Regions from separate parts of the Lederbergia graminis genome, predicted to be linked through region 3. Evidence: riboswitches for the same ligand, from Rfam matches in the RefSeq annotation. Region 3 holds a riboswitch; each other region holds the start of a gene.
The links. Region 3 has a riboswitch for S-adenosylmethionine ahead of ssuE (NADPH-dependent FMN reductase). Riboswitches for the same ligand answer to the same signal wherever they lie in the genome.
Positions count from the first base shown of each region.

Region 1: another riboswitch for S-adenosylmethionine. It lies ahead of ACFPM4_RS06070 (bifunctional homocysteine S-methyltransferase/methylenetetrahydrofolate reductase); the one in region 3 lies ahead of ssuE (NADPH-dependent FMN reductase).
Region 2: another riboswitch for S-adenosylmethionine. It lies ahead of ACFPM4_RS20425 (O-acetylhomoserine aminocarboxypropyltransferase/cysteine synthase family protein); the one in region 3 lies ahead of ssuE (NADPH-dependent FMN reductase).

Region 1 covers NZ_JBHSMC010000004.1:44,077-47,341, reverse strand. Annotated here, with positions in the region: gene ACFPM4_RS06070 (bifunctional homocysteine S-methyltransferase/methylenetetrahydrofolate reductase) at 1-1,804, opposite strand, end outside; SAM riboswitch class I at 1,875-1,978, opposite strand; gene mnhG (monovalent cation/H(+) antiporter subunit G) at 2,089-2,445, opposite strand; gene ACFPM4_RS06060 (Na(+)/H(+) antiporter subunit F1) at 2,429-2,692, opposite strand; gene ACFPM4_RS06055 (Na+/H+ antiporter subunit E) at 2,713-3,189, opposite strand; gene ACFPM4_RS06050 (Na+/H+ antiporter subunit D) at 3,214-3,265, opposite strand, start outside.
Region 2 covers NZ_JBHSMC010000046.1:65,280-68,544, forward strand. Annotated here, with positions in the region: gene cls (cardiolipin synthase) at 1-702, shown strand, start outside; gene ACFPM4_RS20420 (redoxin domain-containing protein) at 738-1,337, shown strand; SAM riboswitch class I at 1,451-1,560, shown strand; gene ACFPM4_RS20425 (O-acetylhomoserine aminocarboxypropyltransferase/cysteine synthase family protein) at 1,671-2,969, shown strand.
Region 3 covers NZ_JBHSMC010000027.1:143,806-147,070, reverse strand. Annotated here, with positions in the region: gene ACFPM4_RS17710 (LLM class flavin-dependent oxidoreductase) at 1-1,202, opposite strand, end outside; gene ssuE (NADPH-dependent FMN reductase) at 1,218-1,775, opposite strand; SAM riboswitch class I at 1,911-2,015, opposite strand; gene ACFPM4_RS17700 (DUF2651 family protein) at 2,160-2,408, opposite strand; gene ACFPM4_RS17695 (YfjL-like protein) at 2,434-3,150, opposite strand; gene ACFPM4_RS17690 (YfjL-like protein) at 3,193-3,265, opposite strand, start outside.

The DNA.
Region 1 (3,265 bases), on a different contig from region 3:
GGATGTGCTGAACTAACTGTAAAGACATGTCATATCTTAGGAGTGGAGTTATAATATAAATACCATTAAATAAATCAGCAGCAGTATCAATTAGTTCTTTTGCAATTTGAACACCCTCTGCTGTCGCTTGTTCACGATTTTCTCCACATGCCCGCATACGCTCTAATACTTCATCTGATAGTTTTATTCCAGGTACCTCATTGTGTAAAAACTCGGCATTTCGTATGTTTGTAAGAGGCATAATACCAATGAAAATCGGTTCTGATAAATGTTTTGTTGCTTCATAGATATCAATAATTTTTTCCTTCGTATAAACAGGCTGTGTAATGAAATAATCAGCACCTTTGGCTATTTTCTTCTCTAGGCGTTGGACGGCACGGTGTAATTGGTGAACATTTGGATTAAAAGCAGCTGCGACAGAGAAATTAGCTTTCTTCCGCAATGGCTTTCCGGAAAATGAAATACCTTCATTCAGCTTTTTAATTAGTTGAAGTAAATCCATACTAGAAACATCATATACACTCGTAGCACCAGGGAAATCTCCTATTTTCGTTGGGTCACCAGTAACAGCGAGAATATCATGAATTCCAAGTGCATCCAGTCCCATTAAATGTGATTGTAGTCCAATTAAATTTCTATCTCTACACGTAATATGAGCAAGAGGACGAATGTTGTTTTCCATTTTTAAAATGGATCCCATTGCCATATTACTAATTCTCGGAGATGCCAAGGAGTTATCTGCCATTGTGATAGCATCAATTCCAGCTTCATTTAGCACTTTTGCTCCATCAATAAACTTAGTGGTGTCAAGGTGTCGAGGTGTATCTAGCTCCACAATTATAGTCCTTTTCTTTTTCGCCTTTTCATGGAGTGGTTCGTTTTTAGTTGGCTCAGCTTCTCGAATAACGATTGGTTTTTGTGGAGTGACAGTTTTCTTGTTTATTGGAGGAATTTCTCCAATTCGTTTTTTTACAGCGGCAATATGCTTTGGTGTAGTCCCACAACAACCACCGATTAAACGAACACCTTCATCACGTAGAAGGAGAGCGGCACGTCCAAAATAATCAGCTTCTGATTCAAAGACGACACGACCATCTTCTACATCAAGGAGACTTGCATTTGGAAATGCAGATAAAAATGCGTTTTTAGGTAATGTTACAGATTCAAATGCTTGGATGGTATGATATGGACCAAGTCGACAATTAACACCGACAACATCAGCACCTATCGATACAAGTTGGTGTAATGCTTCGTTTAGTGCTAGTCCATTTTGTAATACACCAGGATCATGCATAGAAACTTGAGCAATAATGGGGGTGTCTGTTAATTTTCGTAAATGAGTTACTACTGTGGATAGTTCTTCAAAATCATAATATGTTTCTAGTAAGAGTCCATCAGGATTACCTGCTAGGAGGTATTGTACTTGTTCATTTACAGATGTAATGATTTCTTCTAATGTTGCATCACTTTTGCGAATTCCACGTATGCCACCAATTGTTCCAAGGACATATTGTCCACCAGGTGCAGCTGCTTGTTTAGCAATGTTGATAGCGGCTTCGTTAATTGCTTTTACTTGGTTTTCTAAACCATGACGAGCTAGTTTAATAGCATTGGCACTATAACTATTTGTTTGAATAATATCAGCACCGGCTGAAATATACTCTTGATGAATTTTCTCTATTATTTCTGGTTTTGCAAGATTTAATTCTTCATAACAATAATCAATACCGTATGAGTATAGTAATGTTCCCATGGCTCCATCTGCGGTTAGTACATTAGATTTTAATTTTTCTAGTAAATTCATACATATTTTCTTCCTTTCGTTAAAAAAAAGCCTTCAAAAGAAGGCTTTACGAGTTTATGACATTCGTTCCTTCTCATCTTTCGAACCTAAAAAGTTCGCTGGATTTAGCACCTTGCCAGTAGGCTGGTTGCTGAAGCTTCATTGGGCCAGTCCCTCTGCTTCTCTTGATAAGAAAAGTAATTCAATTGTTAAATTATTAGAATAATCATAACGTTAGTAATATGATGATGTCAAGATGAATTTTTGTATTAAATTTACAAATGCAAGGTGATACATAAACAATTTTATTTGGATTTTATCTCTTTTGTCTTAACGTCTAAGTCGTCTTGTACACTACGCTTATGTAGTTTTACTCCTGAAAAGTAAGCAGCGCGTGCTATTAAATGACCTGATACAGGAGCAGTCAAAAAGATAAATACTATTCCCAATAAAATTCGTGGGTTTATTTCTCCGTCTGCAGAGTAAAAGTAAAGCAATGTTGCTCCTAATGTTACTAATACGCCTAGCGTTGTAGATTTGGATGCTGCATGGTTACGAGTGTATACATCAGGTAAACGCAAAACACCTACACTTGAAACAATGCTTAAAAATGTACCAATTAAAACTAGAACACATATTGTAATTTCAATCCCTGCGCTCATATTCAATAATATCCCCTTTCTGTAAGAACTTCGAAAATGAAACAGTTCCGATGAAAGAAAGGATACCAAATAAAATAATCACATCGAGAAACGCCTTTGTACTTAATAACATAGAAGCTAGTGCTGTAATTGCAGCCAAATTAATTCCCATTGCATCAAGTGCAACTACTCTATCAGGTGTAGTAGGTCCTTTTACGATACGTATTAATAAAAATAGGGATGATAGCGCAAATCCAAAAAGTGCGATTGTTAATACAGTTTCAAGCACTAGCGACTCACCTCCATAATGGTCTTCTCAAAAGTATTTCTAATACTTTTCACCGTATCTTCCACATCTTTAATATCCATTGCATGGATATAGAGTGTTTTTTTATCATTTGAAACGTTTATTACAAGTGTCCCTGGAGTTAAAGTTATTAAGTTTGCAAGCAGGGTGATTTCCCATTCTGCTGTAAGCTTTGTATCAAGAGCAAATATTCCAGGCTGAATGGTAAGTTTAGGACTTAATATATTTCTTAAAACTGCTAGGTTCGAATATATTAACTCACGTATAAAGATCAACAAGAGTTTTATTATAGCTAGTATCCGATAAAAATAAAATCGCGATGAAAAGAAGCGGCGCATAATAAATATAATCAATAATCCTAGAAGGTAGCCTACTGTAAATGTCGTTACAGAAATTGAATTTTGGAAAAACATCCAAATGGATGCTAGTAAAAAATTTAATAAAATTTGAAAAGCCACTTTTTGCATTCCTCCTTACTGTGGTTAATACAACACTGCGTCAATGTATTGTGAAGGATTAATTAGAACTTCTACA
Region 2 (3,265 bases), on a different contig from region 3:
AAAAAATTTGGCTATTGGCGCGATACGCACTTAAAAATTTGTGGTAATGCAGTCTATGCCCTGCAAACTCGTTTTATCCTCGATTGGAATCAAGCTTCTACCCATAAAATTAGCTATGCAGAAAGACTGTTTCCAAAGCTTGAAGTGTTAGGTGAAACAGACATCCAAATTGTTTCTAGTGGTCCAGATTCAGAATGGCAACAAATAAAATATGGCATGTTAAAAATTATTTCCTCAGCTAAGAAATATATTTATATACAAACACCTTATTTTATTCCAGATGCAAGTGTACTAGATGCATTAAAAATTGCGGCATTATCAGGAATTGATGTAAGGTTAATGATTCCGAACAAACCAGACCATCCTTTCGTCTATTGGGCAACGTATTCCCATGTAGGTGAATTGTTAAAAACAGGTGGCAAGGTCTATATTTATGAAAACGGCTTTATTCATGCGAAAACAATGATTGCAGATGGGAAAATCGCTACAGTAGGTACTGCGAATATTGATTTAAGAAGTTTTCGACTGAACTTTGAAGTAAATGCATTCCTATATGACCAGGCATTAGTAGAAGAGCTTGTAAACATATTTGGAAATGATATGGAAAAGTCACGAGAATTAACAATGGAAGAATATAAAAATCGTTCACTAGGAATTAGATTCAAAGAGTCTATTTCTCGTTTATTATCTCCAATCTTATAATATGAGGTTATGTTGAAGCAGAGGTGGTTGTAAGGATGAAGAAAACCTTTGGAGTTCTTTTGCTAGGAGTACTTTGTGGCATATTAATCTTTCATGTCATACAAGATACAAAAGAAAAGAAAGCGGATAACCAAGCTGCGGAAGAATTTTTAATTGATGCTGCATATGAAACAAGTATAGGATCATTTGCAGAAGGTGTGTCTGAAGGAGATATTCCTCCAGATTTTGAATTAAAGACACTCGAAGGTGAAACAGTTAGATTATCAGATTTAAATGGCAAGAAAGTAATCTTAAATTTTTGGGCAACATGGTGTCCACCTTGTAAAGCCGAAATGCCTCATATGCAAAACTTTTACGAGAAAAAGGCAGATAAGTATGAAGTAGAAATTGTTGCTGTAAATTTAACTAGTAATGAGCGTGGAAGCAATATAGAGAAAAAAGTGAGCGATTTTATAGATGAATATAAATTATCATTTCCAATTCCACTTGATCAATCAGGAGACGTATGGGACAAGTATAAAGGAATTGCTATTCCTACTACTTATTTAATACAGTCTAATGGTCTTGTTCATAAACGGATAATTGGCCCAATGGACGAGGAAATGATAGAACGGTTAGTGAAGGAAATGAAGTAAGAAATGCTATATTATTTCTTTTTTTAGAAATTATGCAAAAATAAAGTTGACAATGTAAATGTTTGTAGATATACTAGTTTTCAAGAGTTACATAAATCAATATATTAGGATTATTCTTATCAAGAGCGGCGGAGGGATAGGCCCTGCGATGCCCGGCAACCTTCAGGAGTTTATCTGAAAAGGTGCTAATTCCTACAGGTCGAAGCGGTCTGGAAGATAAGATGGGGATCTGTTAAATCAAGCCCTCTTCTTATCAAAGAAGAGGGCTTTCTGTTTTTGTAATAATTAATCCAAGTTTTCTACTCAACTTAATCAAATTTAGGAGGCGTTACAATGTCAGAACAAAACTTCAGACCAGAAACATTATTACTTCATGGTGCACAACAACCGGATGAAACAGGTGCAAGAGCAGTTCCAGTATATCGCACTACATCCTATGTATTTAAAAATACAGACCATGCACAAGCATTATTTGGATTACAAGAAACAGGTAATATATATACTCGTATCATGAATCCAACAGTAGATGTTTTTGAACAACGTGTTGCTTTACTAGAAGGTGGAACAGCAGCTGTTGCTCTATCCTCAGGTATGGCAGCTATCGCATTTTCTATTTTGAACATAGCTGGTGCAGGTGATGAAATTGTTGCTGCAACAGACCTTTATGGTGGAACATATAATTTATTTGCAGTAAGCTTACCGAAGTATGGCATCAAAGTTCATTTTGTAGATCCAAAAGATCCGGAAAACTTCCGCAAAGCAATTACTCCAAAAACAAAAGCTATCTTTGGTGAAGTAATTGGTAACCCAAGTTTACATGTATTAGATATCGAAGCTGTTGCTGATATTGCGCATGAGAATGGTATTCCATTGATTGTCGATAGTACGTTTGCAACACCATACTTATTAAATCCAATTGAATGGGGCGCAGATATCGTAGTCCATTCTGCAACTAAATGGATTGGTGGACATGGAACTGCTATCGGTGGAGTAGTTGTTGATGCAGGTAAATTTGATTGGACGAACGGAAAATTCCCTGGTTTCACTGAACCAGACAACACATACCATGGTATTCGCTTTGGAGTGGATATTCCAAATGCAGCATTTGCTACAAAATTACGTGTTCAATTGCTACGTGACTTTGGACCATGCTTAAGTCCGGACAATGCATTTATTTTCTTACAAGGTTTAGAAACATTACACCTACGTATTGCAAAGCACGTAGAAAATGCAAAAGCAGTAGCAGAACACTTACAGAAAAATGATGCAGTAGAATGGGTTTCATACCCTGGTCTAGAAGATCACCCTTCATACGAGTTAGCTAAAAAGTACTTCCCTAAAGGTGCTGGTGCGATTGTTAACTTCGGTATTAAAGGTGGACGTGAAGCTGGTAGAACAACAATTGATAACGTGAAATTGTTCTCTCACGTTGCAAACGTTGGAGATGCAAAATCATTAATCATCCACCCTGCTTCTACTACGCATCAACAATTAAATGCAGAGGAATTAAAACTTGTTGGTGTAACAGAAGAATTAATTCGTCTAGCAGTTGGTCTAGAAGCAATTGAAGATATTACTGAAGACCTTGATCAAGCAATTGCAAAAGCAGTAGAAGCAACTTCTGTAAAATAATAGAATGCTAGAGAACTAGAGCATATTTTATGTTCTAGTTCTTTTTTGATTTTTAATAAGGGGGATTCTTTCCATCATAGAAAAAACCTTCCCCAGCGTAGAAAAGGAAGCAACGAGCTTCGAAAAGGGTCCGTCCAGCGTTCAAAAGACATGACTGAGCGAACAAAAGGAGAGTCCCAGTGTCCAAAAGAACACCCATCATCGAAAAAAACTTCCCCAGCGTTGAAAAGGAAGCGTCGAGCATCAAAAAGGGGCCGCTCAGCATTCAAAAGACATGTCTGAGCACACAAAAGGAG
Region 3 (3,265 bases):
ACTGCATATGCAATGTTAAATCCATCTACACCAGCTTCATTTACCCATTCTTCAATTAAATCTGCAATTTGCTCTGGAGTTCCAACCATATTGATTCCCATGCCGCCAATCCCAATCTGTTCAGCAATTTCCCCAACAGTCCATTGGCGTGTAGGATCCACTTTCGTATAATTTTCTAGAGCGGAGCGGATAGAGTCGTTTTCCACATACTTTACAATTGTAGAAGGGTCATAACCAGATAAGTCGACACCAGTCCAACCTCCAAATAAAGCAAGAGCACCTTCATAGCTAATATGCTTTTTATACTCATTATATTTTTCTTGAGCTTCTTCTTCCGTTCTTCCAACAACTGGAGTGACCATCGTTAATATTTTCACTTCATCGGGATTTCGACCATACTTAACTGAATCATCTCGTAATTTTTTCACTGTTGCTTTGGCAATAGTAAGTGTCGGTGCTCCAATAAAAACTAGTTCAGCATTCTTTACAGCAAATTCTCTACCTTTGTTTGATGCACCTGCTTGGAAAAGTACTGGTGTTCTTTGTGGGGAAGGTTCACATAAATGAGCACCAGGAACTTTATAATATTTCCCTTCATGGTTAATATCATGGACTTTATCGGGGTCCGTATATATACGATTCTCTTTATCTACTTTTACAGCATCATCTTCCCAGCTGCTCTCCCAAAGTTTATAGCAAACTTCTAAATATTCCGCAGCAATATCATAGCGTTCATCATGATTAATCTGGTCTTCTAATCCCATGTTTACTGCAGCACTTTTTAAGTATGATGTAACGATATTCCAACCTACTCGTCCTTTTGTTAGGTGATCTAGAGTCGACATTCTCCGCGCGAATGTATAAGGGTGTTCATGTGTAACCGATGCAGTAACCCCAAAACCAAGATGTTTTGTTACGGATGACATAAGTGGAACGACAAGCAGTGGATCATTGACTGGTGATTGTGCTCCTTGGCGAACGGCCGCATCCCTTGAACCATTGTATACATCATATGTCCCTAGTACATCTGCAAGAAAAACAGCATCAAAACGTCCTTTTTCCAAAATTTTGGCGAGTTCAATCCAATAATCACTATCCTTATATTGATGGGAGCGGTCGTCTGGATGTGTCCATAGTCCAGGTGATTGGTGGCCAGCACAATTCATTTCAAATGCATTTAAATAAATTCTTTTTTTGGTCATCATTATTCTCCTTTGTTAAATGGTATAGTGTTCCGGGATTGGGTTGCTTTGTTTTTTGATAATTTCAGTAAAATAATCAAGTTGTTTTTTGGTTCTTGCTAATGTGTCAATGTCTAATATAGGTTCTAAGCTTTCCTTATCCACTTCCTGATCTGTCAGGTATATTCCCTTTAAGTTTTGGCCTTTTAGTGTTGCTAATAGCGGTTTTAGGGAAAACTCTAGTGCTAGTAAGTGGGACTTGCTGCCACCAGTCATTAAAGGTAAAACTGGTTTTCCTTCTAAAATTTCTTGCGGTAAAATATCAATCAATGTTTTTAATACTCCAGAAAAAGCAGCTTTATAAACTGGAGAACCGACGATGATGCCACTCGAATCACGGATTTGTTTAGCGATTCTTTCTACTACTGGGCTATTGAAGTTTGCGAAAAATAAATCATTATGTGGTACGTCACGAACGGAAATATGTGTAACTTGAAAGCCCTTTTGTTGTAATAAGCGCCCTAAGTATCGGAGTACTTGATCTGATCGCGAACTTTCAAATGGACTACCAGATAGAATTACAATTTCACTCATTGAAAATTCCCTCCTTTATAATTAACTAAACATAGATGTATACTTGGATTTTTGTGAATAAATTTACAATAAAAAAACCTCCTCTCAAAAGATGAGAGAAGGGTAGGGGATTTGAAGGAAATCAAACCATAACTGTTCTCATCTTTAGAATACAGTGTATTCTTCTGAAATTAGCACCATGCAATGTTGCTGGTTGCTGAGGTTTCGCAGGGTCAGTCCCTCCACCTCTCTTGATAAGAGTAAAATATTGGATTTTCTTACTGGTTTTTATTATAAGTAACTCAATCGGATTAATCAACAAATAATTGTCGACAAGATTCGAGTTACATCTTTTTGAAAAAAGATAAAGGCCCCGTACTAGGAGACCTTTATCCTCGAATGATCTTATTTTTTTCTAATAAACCAAACAATCAGCGAAATAACAAGGGATACAATTGTATAAAATGTTGCCCAACCAAATAGCGCTTGCCAACCAACGTTCTGGACCATTGGTAGAATGATAGTAAGGATATTAAGACCAATGAATAGAATAATTGGTACGATAAAGTAGCGTTTAAATTTAATCGTTACCAACAAAGAAAAAAGTAAAGTTGCAATCGGCGCTACTATTCCATAAAAAGCAATTTCCCACATGAAAAATCACCATTCCTTTTTATTTTTATTTTGAATGTTCATTAATAACACGTAAGGAGATATCAGTGTCCTTATCGAAGTTTACGGTGTATTTAGCGTAGTCTTTACTTCCTTTTGCATAGACAAAACCCTCAATCTTTGCATCATTATAAGGATATTTACCATTATTCAATGTTTTTTGAATTACTTGAACTACTTCTAAAGTTTGCTCCTTTGAAAGATTTGTTACATCAAGCGAAAAGTTAATATCAAACGGTTCAATTAACTCTATATCATGACTCCATTTTGTATCAGGAGGGTATTTTTCCTCTAGTACATCAAGATAAAATTCAATCTGTGTGACAATCCCTGGTATTTCTGAATCTATTCCTTCGTAAAGCTGCTCTTTAATTTCTTTTCCGAACTTTGCTCCTAGCTCATAATCAGTATTAACAGGATAGTAGTGGATGTCTGTTGGCTTCACCGCTCCCCACACTTCAAAAACATACTCGATTTCGTCGTCCCCTCGAAACTCTGTAACATCAAATCCATACATGCCAAAAGTAAAATCATAAACCCCATCACCATTTATGCGATACTCTGAATCAGGAAATTCTTCTTCCAAAAAATCTTCTAACCCAGCTTTTAAATAATGTTTTGAGACGGGATTTCCGTTGAAGATTTGATATAGGAAAAGGATAATTACAACAAGGATTATTAGTAGAATGATATATAAAATCTTTTTCTTTTTAATAGCAATCACTCACTTTCATGATAAATGATGTATCTTAGCTAGTTCAGTTCCTCAGTCTTTATATTCGCTAATACTTTCTATCGTAAGTTTTGTATGATGATTAAATTTGATTGAGTAAAGGGAA